DNA from 2 places in the Streptomyces sp. NBC_00400 genome. Region 1 is predicted to be linked to the other one. Evidence: riboswitches for the same ligand, from Rfam matches in the RefSeq annotation. Region 1 holds a riboswitch; the other holds the start of a gene.
What was found. A riboswitch is a leader RNA that binds a small molecule or an ion and turns the genes downstream of it on or off. The one in region 1 is predicted to bind cyclic di-AMP.
Positions count from the first base shown of each region.

Region 1 (3,861 bases):
GCCTGATCCGGGCCTCGGACCACGGCGAGCACCTCACCGAGAACGAGGTTGCCGCGATGGCCTTTATCTTGCTCTTCGCCGGTTTTGAGACGACGGTGAACTTGATCGGCAACGGCCTCTACGCCCTGCTGCGCCACCCGGCCCAGCGCGAGCTGCTGCAGAAGTCGATCACAGCGGGCGACACCGACCTGCTCACCACCGGCATCGAGGAACTGCTGCGTTACGACGGCCCCGTGGAGCTGGCGACCTGGCGGTTCGCAACGCAGGAGCTGACCCTGGGCGGGCAGCGGATCGCGAAGGGCGACCCGGTCCTGGTGGTGCTGGCCGCCGCCGACCGCGATCCGGCACGCTTCACCGAGCCGGATGTCCTGGATCTGACCCGTCGTGACAACCAGCACCTGGGGTACGGGCACGGCATCCACTACTGCCTGGGTGCACCGCTCGCCCGGCTCGAAGGGCAGGCTGCTCTGGCGACGCTGCTGACCCGGCTCCCGGACCTCCGGCTCGCGGCGGAACCGGACGCCTTGCGCTGGCGTGGCGGGCTCATCATGCGCGGACTGCGGTCGCTGCCGGTGGAGTTCTCGCCCGAACGCCCTGACCAGCAACAAGGGCAGAAGTGACAGAGAGTCAGGTGCGTGACCTTCGCGTGATCTGCACTACACCGACTTGTGACTACCCGTGACCCCGGCTACCTTTCCACCGACGATCGACGGGCTTCACCCGATCGGCCGAAGCGGTGATGTGGGGGACCGGTGTAACGGTGCGCCTCGTGCGCGTCGGCCGGGCGGGTGCCCGTCGAGCAGCTCGCAGAGCTCGTCGTACAACTCAACCGCCGCGCGAAAGGCATCCGCATGCGTTCCGGGAACGGCCGACATCGTCGACCCCGCCAGGCACCGGCCATCTTTGTCACGGCGGGAGTGACCGGCGCAGGTTTCGCCCTGCCGCTGCTCGCCGCGAGTGGCGCTCACGCCGCCGACACCGCGACCTGGGACAAGGTCGCCCAGTGTGAGACCGGCGGCGTCTGGAGCGCGGCTTCGGGCAACAGCTACTACGGCGGGCTGCAGCTCACCCAGGAGATGTGGGACAGCTACGGCGGCTCGGCCTACGCCTCGCGTCCCGACCTCGCCAGCCGCTCCCAGCAGATCGCGGTGGCCGAGTCGATCCTCGACCACCGCGGCCCGGACGTCTGGTCGGGCTGTGCGGTGAGCGCCGGTCTGGCCAAGGACGGCCAGGCGCCGGAGGTCGACCCGGGCAGCGTCGCCACCCCCTCGCCCGACCCGTCGGACGACGGCGGCTCCCCGGACCCCTGGGACTCGTCCGGCAGCCCTGACGCGTCCGGCTCCGCCGGGGCACACGACCGGCCCGGCGACGAGCCGTCCGATCCGACGCCGTCGCCCGACGCCTCGGACTCCGCCGGAACGCACGAGCCCGGCGACGAGGCCTCGGGACCGGCGACGCCGGGCGGCCGGGCCGATGACCCGTCCGATGACCCGTCGCGGCCGGCCGACCCGTCCGCCGATCCGTCCGAGGGCGGCAGCCGTACGGACACCTCCGGCACGCCGCGGGAGACGCCCGCGAAGGGCAAGCACCGCGGCGGTGCGGGCGGCGAGGGCGCCGACGACGGCGGCAGGTCCGGCGGCCGGCACGCCTCGCGGGGTGACGCCGAGCGCACCGGCCCGGCGGCCGACGGCGACTACACCGTGCGCCCGGGTGACACGCTGTCAGCCATCGCCTCGGCCCACCGGCTGTCCGGCGGCTGGGCCGCGCTCTACGACCGCAACGAGGGCGTCATCGGCTCCGACGCGGACCTGATCAAGCCGGGCCAACTGCTCGATCTCGGGCACTCCGCGGGGTAATTCGCCGCCGTTCGACCGCTTTTGGGAAAGTGAGACAAGGGTCTCGTTGACTCGGGTGAACCCCGGTATGTGCCGCCTCGGCAAACCGGGGTTCACCTGCGGGTATGTGACCTACTCGTGATCAAAAGCGGTCAACTTGGTCCAGATGATGGGGTTTGAACCCCAAGCCCATTACTGCTTAACGTCAGGACCGCTCGCCAAAGCGGGCCCTTTGATCACACGCCGAATCCTGCCGGTGATCGGAGGCACTTGACGCGCAAGCGCCGAAGGCAGGAGCGGGGGAACCAAGGTAAGTGCCGGCCCCGCCCGTGAAAGCGGGCCAACCGGCTTGGGGTGAAGCCACGTGCGTCACGCGCACGCGGCCGGGCGATTCTCACAGCCCGAACCCGACAGCTCACCTCGTAGGCGTCGGTGAGGAAACGAACCAACCATGCTGATCATCAAGGGCAAGCACCGTCGTCCGTCCAAGGCCGTCCGCGTCGCCACCCTCGCCGGCATCGCCGGTGCTGCCGTGGCCGTCCCGCTGATGGGCGCCACCTCCGCCTCCGCCGCCTCCGTCTCCACCTGGGACAAGGTCGCCCAGTGCGAGTCCGGCGGCAACTGGTCGATCAACACCGGTAACGGCTACTACGGTGGCCTGCAGTTCTCCAACTCCAGCTGGGCCGCCGCCGGTGGCACCCAGTACGCCGCGCGCGCCGACCTGGCCAGCAAGTCCCAGCAGATAGCCGCCGCCGAGAAGCTTCTCGCCATCCAGGGCCCGGGCGCCTGGTCCTGCGCCGGCGCCGGCAACCTGACCTCCGGCGGCCCCGCGGCCGACGTCGACACCTCCGGCTCCGCGCAGACCAAGTCCGCGCCCCAGCAGGACCAGGGCTCCGCCAAGGCCGAGACGAAGAAGGCCCCGGCCGCCCCCGAGCAGCACGCCTCGCGCTCGACCGAGCGCAAGTCCATGGGCCACGGCAACTACACCGTCAAGGCGGGCGACACCCTCGCCAAGATCGCCAAGGCGCACGGCACCGACTGGAAGTCCGTCTACAAGGCCAACAAGTCGGTCATCGGCGGCAACCCGAACCTGATCTTCCCGGGTCAGAAGCTCAACGTCTGAGTCTCCCCTCACCGGAATCAGGCGGGCCCGAGCGGCGAGCCCCCTTCCCGTGTGAGACCTCTGTGAGACCGCTTCCTGTGTGAGTCCGCCCCGCCCGGCGCGCCCTTCCCCCAGCGCGTCGCGGCGGGGCTTCTCTCGTCCGGCGCCGTGACCGGACCGCCGCAGCCGAGGCGGCTGCACGCCCGTGACCGGCGACGTTCCAGGTTTTTTCCCGTTCCGCGAACAATGCCGCTAAATGCCCCGCGAACTGGGCCTTTGGGAAGTTTTCCGGGCTGTTCCGTCCCACGGAGCGGGCCAAGGGCGGGTGGACGCACCCCGGGCCGTTAGGCTCATGCGCAGAACGCCAGACACCCACGAAGGAGACAACGTGCCGTCGATCGACGTCGTCGTAGCCCGCGAAATTCTCGACTCGCGAGGTAATCCCACGGTCGAGGTCGAGGTCGGCCTCGACGACGGCAGCACCGGCCGTGCCGCCGTGCCGTCCGGCGCCTCCACCGGCGCCTTCGAGGCCATCGAGCTTCGTGACGGCGACCCGAACCGCTACCTGGGCAAGGGCGTGGAGAAGGCCGTCCTGGCCGTCATCGAGCAGATCGGCCCGGAGCTCGTCGGCTACGACGCCACCGAGCAGCGGCTGATCGACCAGGCCATGTTCGACCTGGACGCCACCGACAACAAGGGCTCGCTCGGCGCCAACGCCATCCTCGGCGTCTCCCTCGCCGTCGCGCACGCCGCCTCCGAGGCCAGCGACCTCCCGCTGTTCCGCTACCTCGGCGGCCCGAACGCGCACGTCCTGCCCGTCCCGATGATGAACATCCTGAACGGCGGCTCGCACGCCGACTCCAACGTGGACATCCAGGAGTTCATGATTGCCCCGATCGGCGCGGAGTCCTTCTCCGAGGCGCT
Region 1 covers NZ_CP107940.1:5,054,414-5,058,274, forward strand. Annotated here, with positions in the region: gene OHS81_RS22225 (cytochrome P450 family protein) at 1-620, shown strand, start outside; gene OHS81_RS22230 (transglycosylase family protein) at 918-1,856, shown strand; cyclic di-AMP (ydaO/yuaA leader) riboswitch at 2,108-2,279, shown strand; gene OHS81_RS22235 (transglycosylase family protein) at 2,287-2,958, shown strand; gene eno (phosphopyruvate hydratase) at 3,290-3,861, shown strand, end outside.

Region 2 (3,861 bases), 1.9 Mb from region 1:
CTGCCGCGGCTTGCGGTGCGAGGCCACGGTGGCCGTCACTTCCTTCCCTTGGAGCCCGTGTGCCCGGCGGCGGTCCGTACGAGGGAACGGACCGCCGCCGCACCTCACGGCGGGGCGGCCGACAGGACGCCGGTGGGAGGCCGGCGAGGGCGGGGAGTCGACCGCCTGGAGGAGGACGCTAAGCCGGGGCGTTGCGGTGATGAGTCCACTTGCCCGGGATTGTTCGCTTTCGACCGGTGTCGGTGCGCGGGTGACCGTGGCGCCACGGCCGCACGGCCGGGACCGGGCCCGGCCTGACCGAAGCGGCGATTGCGGGCGCCCTGCCCGAAGGGCCGTGCTATGCGGCGGCTACGATCCAGCACTATGGACGTAGTAATCAATCTCTTCGTCGGCCTGCACATCATCGGCATCGCCTCCCTGCTGGGCGGCTTCCTGACCCAGATGAAGGCGATGGGCGCGGGCACCGCCCGCTTTGTGCCGGCGATGCTGCACGGCGCGCTGACGATGCTGGTCACCGGCATCGTGCTGGTCGGCCTCAACCAGGCCGAGGGCCACAGCCTCAACACCATCAAGCTCGGCATCAAGATGGCCGTTCTGGTGGTCATCCTGGCGCTGGTCTACGTCAAGCGGGACGACGAGAAGATCGCCCCGCCGCTCTTCGGCGCGGTCGGTGCGCTGACGGTGGCCAACATCTTCATCGCCGTGCTCTGGACCTGAGCGGAACGGCGGACACCCCGGGAGCCGGGCTCGGGGCGCAGGCCACAACGGTGAACGCCCGGAAGCAGGGCTCCGGACGCCGACGCACAAGCTCCCCAAACGGCACACCGCGCGGTCATCGCACTCCTCATCCGGAGGCGACGGCCGCGCGGTGGCGTGTGGGGGGTGGCCGTGGGGGGTGGCCTGAAGGGGGAGCGGGGGCCGGGCCTCAGCCCGGGCGGACGCTCCCGTAGATCGGCATGTAGTAGATCGACTCCTCCCGGACGTTGGCGCCCGGGTGCGGGGCGTGGATCATCTTGCCGCCGCCTATGTACATGCCCACATGACTGATGTCGTCATAGAAGAAGACCAGGTCACCGGGCTTGAGGTCCTTGGTGGCGACCCGCTGGCCGGTCTTGACCTGGTCCCAGGTGGTCCGCGGCAGATTGACTCCGGCCGCCTTCCACGCCGCCTGGGTCAGCCCCGAGCAGTCGTACGAGCTGGGTCCGGTCGCGCCCCACACGTACGGCTTGCCCATCTGGGCGCGGGCGAAGGCGAGCGCCTTCTCGGCCTGGGTGGAGGACGAACCGCCGGTCGAGCCGCCGCTGTCGGCGCCGCCACCGGTCTGGCCGCCGGACGTGCCGCTCCCGTCCTGCTGCTGACGCTCCCGCTCCTGCTGCTTGCGGGCCTCCTCCTCGGCCTTGCGCTTGGCCGCCGCCTCCTTCTGGCGCTCCAGCTCCGCCAGCCGCGCCTTCTCCTGTGCGGTGAGCTCGGACAGCAGCTGCCGGGCCTCGGCCAGCTTCTGCTGGACGGACTGCTTGGACTCCTTGAGCGAGGCCTGTGACGTCTGCAGCCGCTCCAGGTCGCGGGTCGCCTCCGCCCGCTGCCGGGCGGCGGCGGCCTGCTGCTCCTGGTATTCGGAGACGGCCTCCTTCTGCCGCCCGGTCAGCCGCTCCATGAGGTGGCTGCGGTCGAAGAACTGCTGCGGGTCCTTGGCGAGCATCAGCTGCGCCGTCGGGTTCATGCCGCCGGTGCGGTACTGCGCCGCGGCGAAGGCGCCCAGCCGGCGCCGGGCGTCGTTCATCTTCTCGGCCCGCTCGGCGGCGGCGTCGAGCAGTCCGTCGACGCGGTGACGCTGGCCGTCGGTGTGCTCCTTGGCGGCGTTGTACTTCTGGGTGGCCACCTCTGCCTGGTGGTAGAGGCCGTCGACCTTCTGCTTGACCTCTTCGACGGTGGGCTTGGGCGCCCGGGGGGCCGCGTCGGCGGACTGCGAGAGCAGCGTGGCCGAGGCGAGGGCGGCGGTGGTGAGCCCGACCGCCGTACGGCGTCCTCCGGGCGAGGTGAGAATGCTGGTGCGCGGCTTGCGGTGCGACGCCAAGGCCGGCGACTCCTTCCGTGGACCGCCTACCGGGTTAGCTGTCGGGTTCGGGCGGTGTCGCTGACGGAAGGCTTGCCCTACGGTCCGGATGTCCGCCGACGACGGCTGTCCGGATCGATTCACCCCGGTGGTGCTGGTGGGTCCCCGGCTCCGGGTGCCCGAGGGCAGGGCCGGACTCGGCGTGGGCGGCCCGTGCGGACGCTGTCGTCCACGGGGAGGCGGGCTGCCTGAGCGAGGACGTTAGCCAACTCGTGTGGCTCCTGTGAAGGCTGATGTTCGATATGCCCGAAACCTTTTTGTGACCTGAACGCGATGCGGGGGTTGTCGTGACAGATGTCGGATTCGGGTAGACGAGCCGCCGACCGGTTTGTGCCGGCCCCGGACGCCTGACCTGCCGCGGTGCCGCGGCCCGCGGCGAAAGCGGGCCGCAATCGGCTACTGGGCCGCGGACTGTCAGTGCGGCGGCCTAGACTCGGTGGGCGATGAGCAGCCTCTTTGACGACAGCTTCCTGGCGGACCTCGGCCCCAAGGGCGAGGAGGAGCAACCCCCGCCTCCCGAGGACGAGCACGGCCCGGCCCCCGAGGAGATCCCCGCCGACCTCTTCGGCGGGAGGTTCGACGCGCCCGCGCCCAGAGAGGCGTACTACCGCGACGGCGCCGCCCGTCCCGTCCTCGACCCGGCGACGCTGCTGGAAGGGCTCAACGACGAGCAGAAGGCCGCCGTGGTGCATACGGGCGGCCCGCTGCTGATCGTCGCCGGCGCCGGCTCCGGCAAGACCCGGGTGCTCACCCACCGCATCGCTCATCTGCTCGCCGAGCGCCATGTCCACCCCGGCCAGATCCTCGCGATCACGTTCACGAACAAGGCCGCCGGCGAGATGAAGGAGCGCGTCGAGGAGCTGGTCGGCCCGCGCGCCAACGCCATGTGGGTCTCCACCTTCCACAGCGCCTGCGTCCGCATCCTGCGCCGCGAGTCCAAGAAGCTGGGCTTCACCTCCTCCTTCTCCATCTACGACGCCGCCGACTCCAAGCGCCTGATGGCCCTGGTCTGCCGCGATCTGGACCTGGACCCCAAGCGCTACCCGCCCAAGTCCTTCAGCGCGAAGATCTCCAACCTCAAGAACGAGCTCATCGACGAGGAGGCCTTCGCGGGGACGGCCGCCGACGGCTTTGAGAAGACCCTCGCCGAGGCGTATGCGATGTACCAGGCACGGCTGCGCGAGGCCAACGCCCTGGACTTCGACGACATCATCATGACCACGGTCAATCTGCTCCAGGCCTTCCCGGATGTCGCCGAGCACTACCGCCGCCGCTTCCGCCATGTCCTCGTCGACGAGTACCAGGACACCAACCACGCCCAGTACACCCTCGTCCGCGAGCTGGTCGGCCCCGCCGAGACCGCCGCCGAGCTGTGCGTCGTCGGTGACGCCGACCAGTCGATCTACGCCTTCCGCGGTGCCACGATCCGCAACATCCTCCAGTTCGAGGAGGACTACCCGGACGCGACGACGATCCTGCTGGAGCAGAACTACCGCTCCTCGCAGACGATCCTGTCCGCCGCCAATGCGGTCATCGAGCGCAACGAGAACCGCCGTCCCAAGAACCTCTGGACCGACGCCGGCGCCGGCCCCAAGATCACCGGCTATGTCGCCGACACCGAGCACGACGAGGCGCAGTTCGTCGCCGACGAGATCGACCGGCTGACCGACGCCGGTGACGCCAAGGCCGGCGACGTCGCGGTCTTCTACCGCACCAACGCCCAGTCCCGCGTCTTCGAAGAGATCTTC
Region 2 covers NZ_CP107940.1:3,127,834-3,131,694, reverse strand. Annotated here, with positions in the region: gene OHS81_RS13660 (C40 family peptidase) at 1-39, opposite strand, end outside; gene OHS81_RS13655 (hypothetical protein) at 364-717, shown strand; gene OHS81_RS13650 (C40 family peptidase) at 926-2,074, opposite strand; cyclic di-AMP (ydaO/yuaA leader) riboswitch at 2,083-2,266, opposite strand; gene pcrA (DNA helicase PcrA) at 2,557-3,861, shown strand, end outside.
Region 2: it holds a riboswitch for cyclic di-AMP, as region 1 does, so the genes downstream of both, OHS81_RS13650 (C40 family peptidase) here and OHS81_RS22235 (transglycosylase family protein) in region 1, are expected to answer to the same signal.